Regions from separate parts of the Caballeronia sp. DA-9 genome, predicted to be linked through region 1. Evidence: riboswitches for the same ligand, from Rfam matches in the RefSeq annotation. Region 1 holds a riboswitch; the other holds the start of a gene.
What was found. Region 1 has a riboswitch for manganese ahead of mntP (manganese efflux pump MntP). Riboswitches for the same ligand answer to the same signal wherever they lie in the genome.
Positions count from the first base shown of each region.

Region 2: another riboswitch for manganese. It lies ahead of ACRWA7_RS17170 (sodium:calcium antiporter); the one in region 1 lies ahead of mntP (manganese efflux pump MntP).

Region 1 covers NZ_CP195132.1:1,636,114-1,640,019, forward strand. Annotated here, with positions in the region: gene ACRWA7_RS13705 (transglycosylase SLT domain-containing protein) at 1-295, opposite strand, end outside; gene ACRWA7_RS13710 (sensor domain-containing diguanylate cyclase) at 408-1,973, opposite strand; yybP-ykoY riboswitch at 2,245-2,350, shown strand; gene mntP (manganese efflux pump MntP) at 2,439-3,008, shown strand; gene ACRWA7_RS13720 (DUF3280 domain-containing protein) at 3,221-3,754, shown strand; gene ACRWA7_RS13725 (cytochrome D1 domain-containing protein) at 3,901-3,906, shown strand, end outside.
Region 2 covers NZ_CP195133.1:214,471-218,376, reverse strand. Annotated here, with positions in the region: gene ACRWA7_RS17175 (flagellar protein FliT) at 1-166, shown strand, start outside; gene ACRWA7_RS17170 (sodium:calcium antiporter) at 274-1,284, opposite strand; yybP-ykoY riboswitch at 1,382-1,557, opposite strand; gene ACRWA7_RS17165 (ABC transporter substrate-binding protein) at 1,805-3,391, shown strand; gene ACRWA7_RS17160 (MBL fold metallo-hydrolase) at 3,441-3,906, opposite strand, start outside.

The DNA of each region.
Region 1 (3,906 bases):
TCGAGATGATCGCGAGCAGCAGCGCCGGAGGAAGGGAGTATTTCGATGCCGCCGACATGACCGCCGCCGAGATCTGCTCGGCCTTCGCGCGTGCAACACCGAATTTCTGCGAGATCAGGCGTGACACCTGATGCCTCGCCTGAAGGTCGGCTTCGGCTTCGCTTGCGGAGAGATTTTCAACGGCGGCGGGGGCCGTAGCAGCTATTTCGGTGGCGCGCTCCTGAGCCGCGGCGCCTTGCATCGCGCCTAGCGACAGACTGAACGTCAGCGTCAGCAAGAAGAGTAGTCGGCTCATGAATGGGGCCATCGAAGAGAAGGTCGCATTATACCGATGGAAAAAATCCTTGCAAATCATGCGCTTGGTTGAAATGGCCCATTACGCTGATGAACCGGATCGCTAGCCCGGCTCAGGACTGCGTGACTTCGATGTCCTGCAGCGCCATGGGACGCACGCAGTCGCGGCCCGCGGCCTTGGCTTCGTAGAGTTGCTGGTCGGCGGCGCTCAATAGCCCATATGCGCCGCCCAGGCCCGGTGGCGCGGCGCTGGCGCAGCCAATACTGACCGTCAGGCGCCCGATCAGGCTGCCCCGGTGGGCGATCGAACGGGTCTTGATGCCGGCTCGGATGGTCTCGGCAATATGAAGCGCGCCATCCATCCGGGTATCGGGAAGGAGGACGACGAATTCCTCGCCGCCATAGCGCGCCGGAATGTCGCCGGGACGCCGCACCGCCAGCGCGATGCATTCCGCGACCGCCGCCAGCGCGTCGTCGCCGAGTGCGTGGCCGTAGTTGTCGTTGTAGGCCTTGAAGTAATCCACGTCGATAAACAAGACCGACACCGCCGCGTTGCTGCGCCGAGCGCGCCGCCATTCCTCGTCCATGCGTTCGTCGAAGGCGCGCCGGTTCGGCAGGCCGGTCAGCGCGTCGGTGCCCGCGAGCCGTACGAGTTCTTCCTGCGCCCGCGCCCGCTCCCGAAGCGAAAGCGCCAAAAGCCACGACAACGCGATGAAACTCAGTCCGAACAGCAGCGTCAGCACGCCAACGACCGTGCTGCGCGCGCGCCACGTGGCCAGCACGTCGTCCTGCGCAGGCGCCACGCCCACAATGAACGGCGTACCCGTCACGCGCGCGAAGGTGTAGATGCGCACCACGCCGTCGACCGGCGATTTGGCCACATACGAACCCGAGCTCGCGCTCGTCATGCGCCCGAACGTGGCGGAACCGGCGACGTTGCGGTTGATATCGTCGTCCACGAAGGGTTTGCGCACGACCATTGCGCCATCGTTCTGGACGATGAAGATCGATCCTTGCGGGCCGACGTCGACCTTGTTCACGAGCGAGCGGAAATACGCGACGTTCACGGTCAGCAGCGCAATGCCGCCAAACGAGCCGTCGGGCATGTCGATGCGCCGGCTCATGCCGATCGCCATGCCGTGCGCATACGTCAGGTAAGGATGGGAGAAAAACAATCCAACCGATGGGTTGTGCTGGTGCGCGCGGAAGTATTCGCGCTCGGCGAAGGTTTCCGGTGGCGCCGCCGCGTTGTTGCCTTTCACGATCACCCGCCCGTTCGCGTCGATGACGTAGCCGCCGCCTATGTAGGCCGCCGTGGTCGCGCGGTCGAAAAGGATCCTGCGCCGCAGATCGGGCGCCAGCGCCATGACGGAGGGGTCGCGCGCGCCGTCGACTACCGCGCGCAGTGAGAGATCATAGATTTCGACATTCCGGGCAATATCGCCGCCAATGATTGACACCAGATTCTCCGATGTCTCGCGCGCGTGGCTGAGCGCCTCTTCGCGGCCCTGATACAGCGTCGCAATGGACAAGCTGGCCATCAGTACAGCGACCGCGGTGCCGGCAAGACCCGCCAGGAGCGGATAGCGCGACAGCGAGGTTGCCATGCCAAGCGCTGTCCATCTGTATCGGCCACGGCGCTTTCGCACGCTTGAACCGGGCGACAGGCGGTTTCTCATGGCGAACGCCTTGACGGTCGCGCAAGGATTTTTCCGCTGCGTTGTGACATGGGCGACCGGGAGGCATCGGGCGGCGGCATGGAAATCTGATTTGGCATCGCGCGGCAGTGTTGGGTCAAGGCGCCAATCTGGTGTGCTGCCCGCATTGTATCGGCCTGAAGCTTACGAATTGCCCAGTCGATCAATAAGGCGAGTCCCATCGGCTGGGTGCGAGAAAACGTGCCCGAAAAACTCATCCAAGATTACAAAATCATTTCTAACGTGGTAGCCTTTGCCGGTCTTTGGGGAGTAGCCGGCTTCCAGTCATTGGAAGCGCTCATGTCAACACGCTTGGTTCAATCGAACCATGGCATGAGCAACCAGTCCGAATTCTGGTTGGCAAGACCATCGATGCAACGCCGGGACCGGTCGGGCTCGGCGCAGCATCGCATGTTCCTGTCCCGGCCAGAATGATTATCTTCCCTCATGAATATCGCTTCCACTCTCCTGCTCGCCTTCGCCATGTCGACGGACGCCTTCGCCGCCGCCGTGGGCAAGGGCGCAACGCTGCAGCGTCCGCGCATGCGCGAGGCGCTGCGCACGGGCCTCATCTTCGGCGTCATTGAAGCGATCACGCCGCTCGTTGGCTGGGCGCTTGGCAAGGCTGCCGCGCCTTATGTCACTTCGTGGGACCACTGGATTGCCTTCGGCCTGCTGCTCGTGCTCGGGCTTCGCATGATCCGCTCGGGATTCAGCTCGCCCACGCCGGAGGCCGAGAAGCCCGTGCGCCACAGTTTCTGGCTGCTGGCCGCGACAGGCTTGGCGACCAGTATCGACGCCATGGCGGTGGGCGCGGGGCTGGCTTTTATCGATGTAAATATTTTCTCGACTGCCGCGACCATTGGACTAGCGACACTGATCATGGTGACCATTGGCGTGATGGTGGGACGCTTTCTGGGCCGCGCGGTCGGACAGCGCGCGGAAGTGGCGGGCGGCCTGATCCTGGTTGCGATCGGCTCGGTGATTCTGGCCGAGCATCTGGGGTATATGGTTTGATGCTTATGAGCGGTGCGCGCGCTTCGAGCGCAGCCTCGGGCACAAGCCATTTGTGATGATGGCCTTGTCGAATTTGATAAGGGTTCCGAAGTTTTACCGGTCGATGTGGAAATCGAGAGGTTGCGGTACTCCGTCAAGAAACGCGTGGCGGGCGTGTTATTTGCATGCCTGGATCACGGCGTCCGCCGCGCCGGCACATGGAGGCCTGCATCATGCCGCAGTTGCGAAGAGGATTTTGCCGTGTAGCACTGTGTGTCGTTTCCGTGGCTGTGTTCTCGCAGGCAGCGGTGGCGCAGCGGTCTATCGCGGTGATGGATTGCACGCTGATCGACGACAACGCGTCCTATAACGACGCCGATACCAACCGCACGCAGCAGGCGCGCCTGGAACTCGTCAGCAAGGACTTGCGCACGCAGTTGAGCGAGCGCCAGCTTTTTCGCGTAGCCAATAACGCCGCGGCGAGCGCCATGATCGCCCGGCTTGCGCGCGGGCAGGACTTGAACGCATGCAATGGCTGCGAACTGCAGATAGGACGCACGCTCAACGTGGAGCGCGTCGGCGTGTGCTGGGTGCAGAAAGTCAGCAACCTGATCATCAATATCAATCTGCGCGTGGAAGACGTGGCAACCGGCCACGCGCTATTCCAGCGCTCTGTCGATATACGCGGCAATACGGATTTATCGTGGAGCCGCGGCATGAAGGGACTGGTCGATCGTCTCGCTGAAGACCCCGAAGCAATCCAATAAACTGCTTTCGGGAAATTCTCCCGCCTCCATCCATTGTCAAGCGGCCGCGCGATGGGCTAAGTTGACCATGTCGCCAATGGCATTGCGAATGCGGGCGCGCAGTGCCGGGTCAGGCGGCGAACCAATAAAAACAAGCGGAGACGATCATGCAA
Region 2 (3,906 bases), on a different replicon from region 1:
CAATCAGTCCGCCGACTCGATGGTCACGATTCGCCGGATCCAGGCGAGCATTGCCGCGATCATGCACGCGGCGACATCGGCGGAAACGGCGTTGATGAGGAATCACCGGCAAGCGATGAACCAGGCGAACGCCGCCAGCCGATATCAGCAAGCGGCGCGGTTCTGACGCCGCAATAAAGAGACAACGCAGAACAACAACAGATGCGCGGTAAGCACGACGCGCAATGTGATTGATGCCCGCTTCGGCGGGCTTTTTTTGCGCGCCGGATAGCCCTAGCGCCCCAGTGTCAGCGCAAGGTAGAACGCATAAAGCCCGCCGTTCACGAGCAGCGCCCACAGCACGATTCCGCCTTTCTTCGCATTGAGCCGCAGCCATGCGGCGGCGGCGAGCGTGATCAGCACGCCGGTCAGCACTTCGACGCGCGGCTCCCAAGGCGTCAGCATGATGCCGATACCTGGCAGCAGCGTGCCCTGGAACACCATCGCGCCGGTAATGTTGCCGAATGCGAGCGTATCCTTGCCGCGCCGCGCCCAGATGATGCTGTTCACCTTTTCGGGCAATTCGGTTGCAATCGGGATGATGATCAGCGAAAGCAGCAGCGCCGATATCCCCAGTACATGCGACACGCCCTCCACGCCCGCAATAAACCCCTTCGCCCCGCCAACCAGCAGCGCAGTGCCGACCGCCATCTGCAACACGATGGTCGCAAGCGTGGTAGGCAAACCCAGGCGCGCGATCAACAGCCGCTCGGGCGCTTCCGTGCCGTGCCCCTTTTCCACCAGACCCGCGGACGCGCGGAACGTCGTGATCACATACACCACGTATACGCCGACCAGACCTGCGGCAAACAAGGCGCGCACTTCCCACGCGTGATGCGGGACGAACATCGCGCCGGCCGCGATCAGGAATGCACACAGGAAGAAGTTGAGATCGCGGGTAAAGCCGGTATGTTCGGGCGTGACGAGACCTTTGAGGCCGCGCATCTTGAGAACGGCGACCGCCATCAGGCAGGTGGACAGCGTTGCGAGCATCAGCGGCGCGCCAAGAATGGCGCCCACGCCAATTTCCTCGTTGACCGCACGGCTTGCCGTGCCGCCCATCAACGCGATGATCGGCACCGTGGTCTCAGGCAACGCAGTGCCAATGGCCGCGAACAGCGAACCCGTGACGCCTTCGGATATGCCGAGTTTTTCGCCGAGATGCTCCAGCGCGTTGGTGAACAATTCCGATGCCGCCAGAATCACCACGAGCATGATGGCGAGTTGCAGGAATAGCAGTGTCATGCCGCACCTCGCAATGAGGCGTACTGGCAATAGCAACGCAAGGAGAGGCTTGTGACCGATGCAGGGTGTTTTTGTTTTGGAGACACGATGATTTCACGGTCGGACGTCAGCAAACCAGGGTGCTATCCCGCGCCGTCCGACCGTGAACGACAAGATGCACCCATGGTCTCGCCAAACCTGACCGGTCGAACGCGCCACGGCACCAGCCGAGTATGTTGACGCGTCCTCCTCCCATTGCGGAAGGAAGGCTACTCCCCAAAGACGGGCACGAGTTTAGCGTGCGCCCGCCGATTAGGCAAGGCGGCGCGGCGGCGTGAATCGTGTCCATATCGATATCCCGAATCGGTCGTTGTAGCGGAAATAACGTTTCAGTAAGCTACGGCGACGCGCCTTTGTTGCACGGAACCGTATGCCAGAACGCGCCGTACAATAAGTTGCAATGCAGTCGCAATACCGCCTGAACGCCGCCGCATCAAAAAATGACCAATTAACCGACGACACCGTCAAAACGGGAGATCTCATGCGCTTCAGAATGCTCGCAGCCGCAGTCCTGGCCATCGCGCCAATGCTCGCGATCGCAAAACCGCTTACCGTGTGCACGGAGTCGAGTCCGGACGGTTTCGATGTCGTGCAGTTCAATTCCCTCGTGACGACCAACGCGTCGGCGGACGTGATTTTCAACACGCTCGTTTCCTACGATGAAGTCGCGAAAAAAGTCACGCCGGCACTCGCCGAAAAGTGGGACGTGAGCGCGGACGGGCTGACCTACACGTTCCATCTGCGGCCGAACGTGGCGTTCCAGAGCACGGATTACTTCAAGCCATCGAGGAAACTGACGGCCGACGACGTGGTGTTCTCGTTCGACCGCATGCTCTCGGACAGCAATCCATGGCACAAGGTAGCCGGAGCAAGCGGCTTTCCCCACGCGCAATCAATGGGCCTGGTCAAGCTGATCAAGTCGGTGCAAAAGGTCGATGACAACACCGTGACGTTCGTGCTCAACACGCCGAACGCGACCTTCGTGCCCATCTTGACGATGGGTTTTGCATCGATATATTCGGCTGAATATGCCGATCAGCTGCTCAAGGCGGGTAAGGATACCGACCTGAACGCGAAGCCCATCGGCACGGGTCCATTCGTGTTGAAAAGCTATACGAAAGACGCCGTGATTCGCTATGACGTGAACCCCGCGTACTGGGGCGCGAAGCCGAAGGTTGACCGCCTGATCTACGCGATCACGCCCGATGCCTCCGTGCGCGCGCAGAAAATCAAGGCGGGTGAATGCCAGATCGCGTTGTCCCCGAAGCCGCAGGACGTGATCGACGCCAAGAAAGGAGGCTCGATCAAGGTGGTCGAAACGCCGGCATTCATGACGGCGTTCGTGGCGCTGAACACGCAGAAAAAGCCGCTCGATAACCCCAAGGTCCGCCAGGCGCTGAACGAAGCATTCGATCGCACGACGTACTTGAAGACCGTTTTCGAGAACACGGCGACGCCCGCCGTGAATCCGTTCCCGCCGAACACATGGAGCTATGACAAACAGGTCACGCCGTATACGTATTCGGTCGATCGCGCGAAAAAACTTCTCGCCGATGCAGGCTATCCCAATGGTTTCGATACAACCATCTGGGTGCGTCCGAACGGCAGCGTGCTGAATCCCAACCCGAAAGCCGGCGCGGAATTGCTGCAGGCGGACTTGGCGAAGATCGGCGTGAAGGCGCAAGTCAAGGTGATCGAATGGGGCGAGCTGATCAAGGAAGCGAAGCAAGGCCAGCACGACATGTTGTTCATGGGCTGGGCCGGCGACAACGGCGATCCGGATAACTACCTCTCGCCGCTCTTTAGTTGCGCCGCGGTGCGCTCGGGCATCAACTTCGCGCGCTTCTGCGATCCGACGCTGGATCGTTTGATCGACGAAGGCAAGGGATCGGCGGATATCGGCAAGCGCACCAAGGCTTACACCGAGGCGCAGCAGATCATCCACGATCAGGCGCTGTGGATTCCGCTCGGTTATCCGACCGCATCCGCGCTCACGCAAAGCAATGTCAGCGGATATCGTGTCAGTCCGTTTGGACGACAGAACTTCGTCAGCGTGTCCGTGCAGTAATTGTTGTTCCTTGAAAAGCCGGGCGCCCTTTTAAAAGCGCCCGGCTTTTTTACGCTGGCGCGAAACGGATCACACCGTCAGCTTCCCGCGTACTCCGCACGAGTTCGCCTTGCAGCCATAGCAGATGCAAATGCGCCAACGCTTCGCCGAGCGCGAACGTCATCTGGTGTACATCGAGAGGACGCTTGAACATGATCGGCACAATATCCGCCGCGCTTTGCGGCTTGATCGCGCAGGCCTCGCGCACTTCCGCCAGGCGCGCGGCGTGATGATCGCGAAGCTGCCCAATGCGCGTATGCATGCCGCGAAACGGCTTGCCGTGCGAAGGCAGGACAAGCGCGTCGGCGGGTAAGGTTTCGTATCGGCCGAGAGATTCCAGGAACAGCGCCACCGGATTGCTCTCCGGTTCAATGGCAAACACCGACACGTTGGTCGATATACGCGGCAAAACCATATCGCCGGAAATCAGCACATTGTTCTCAGCGCAGTAGAACGCGCAATGTTCGGGCGAATGG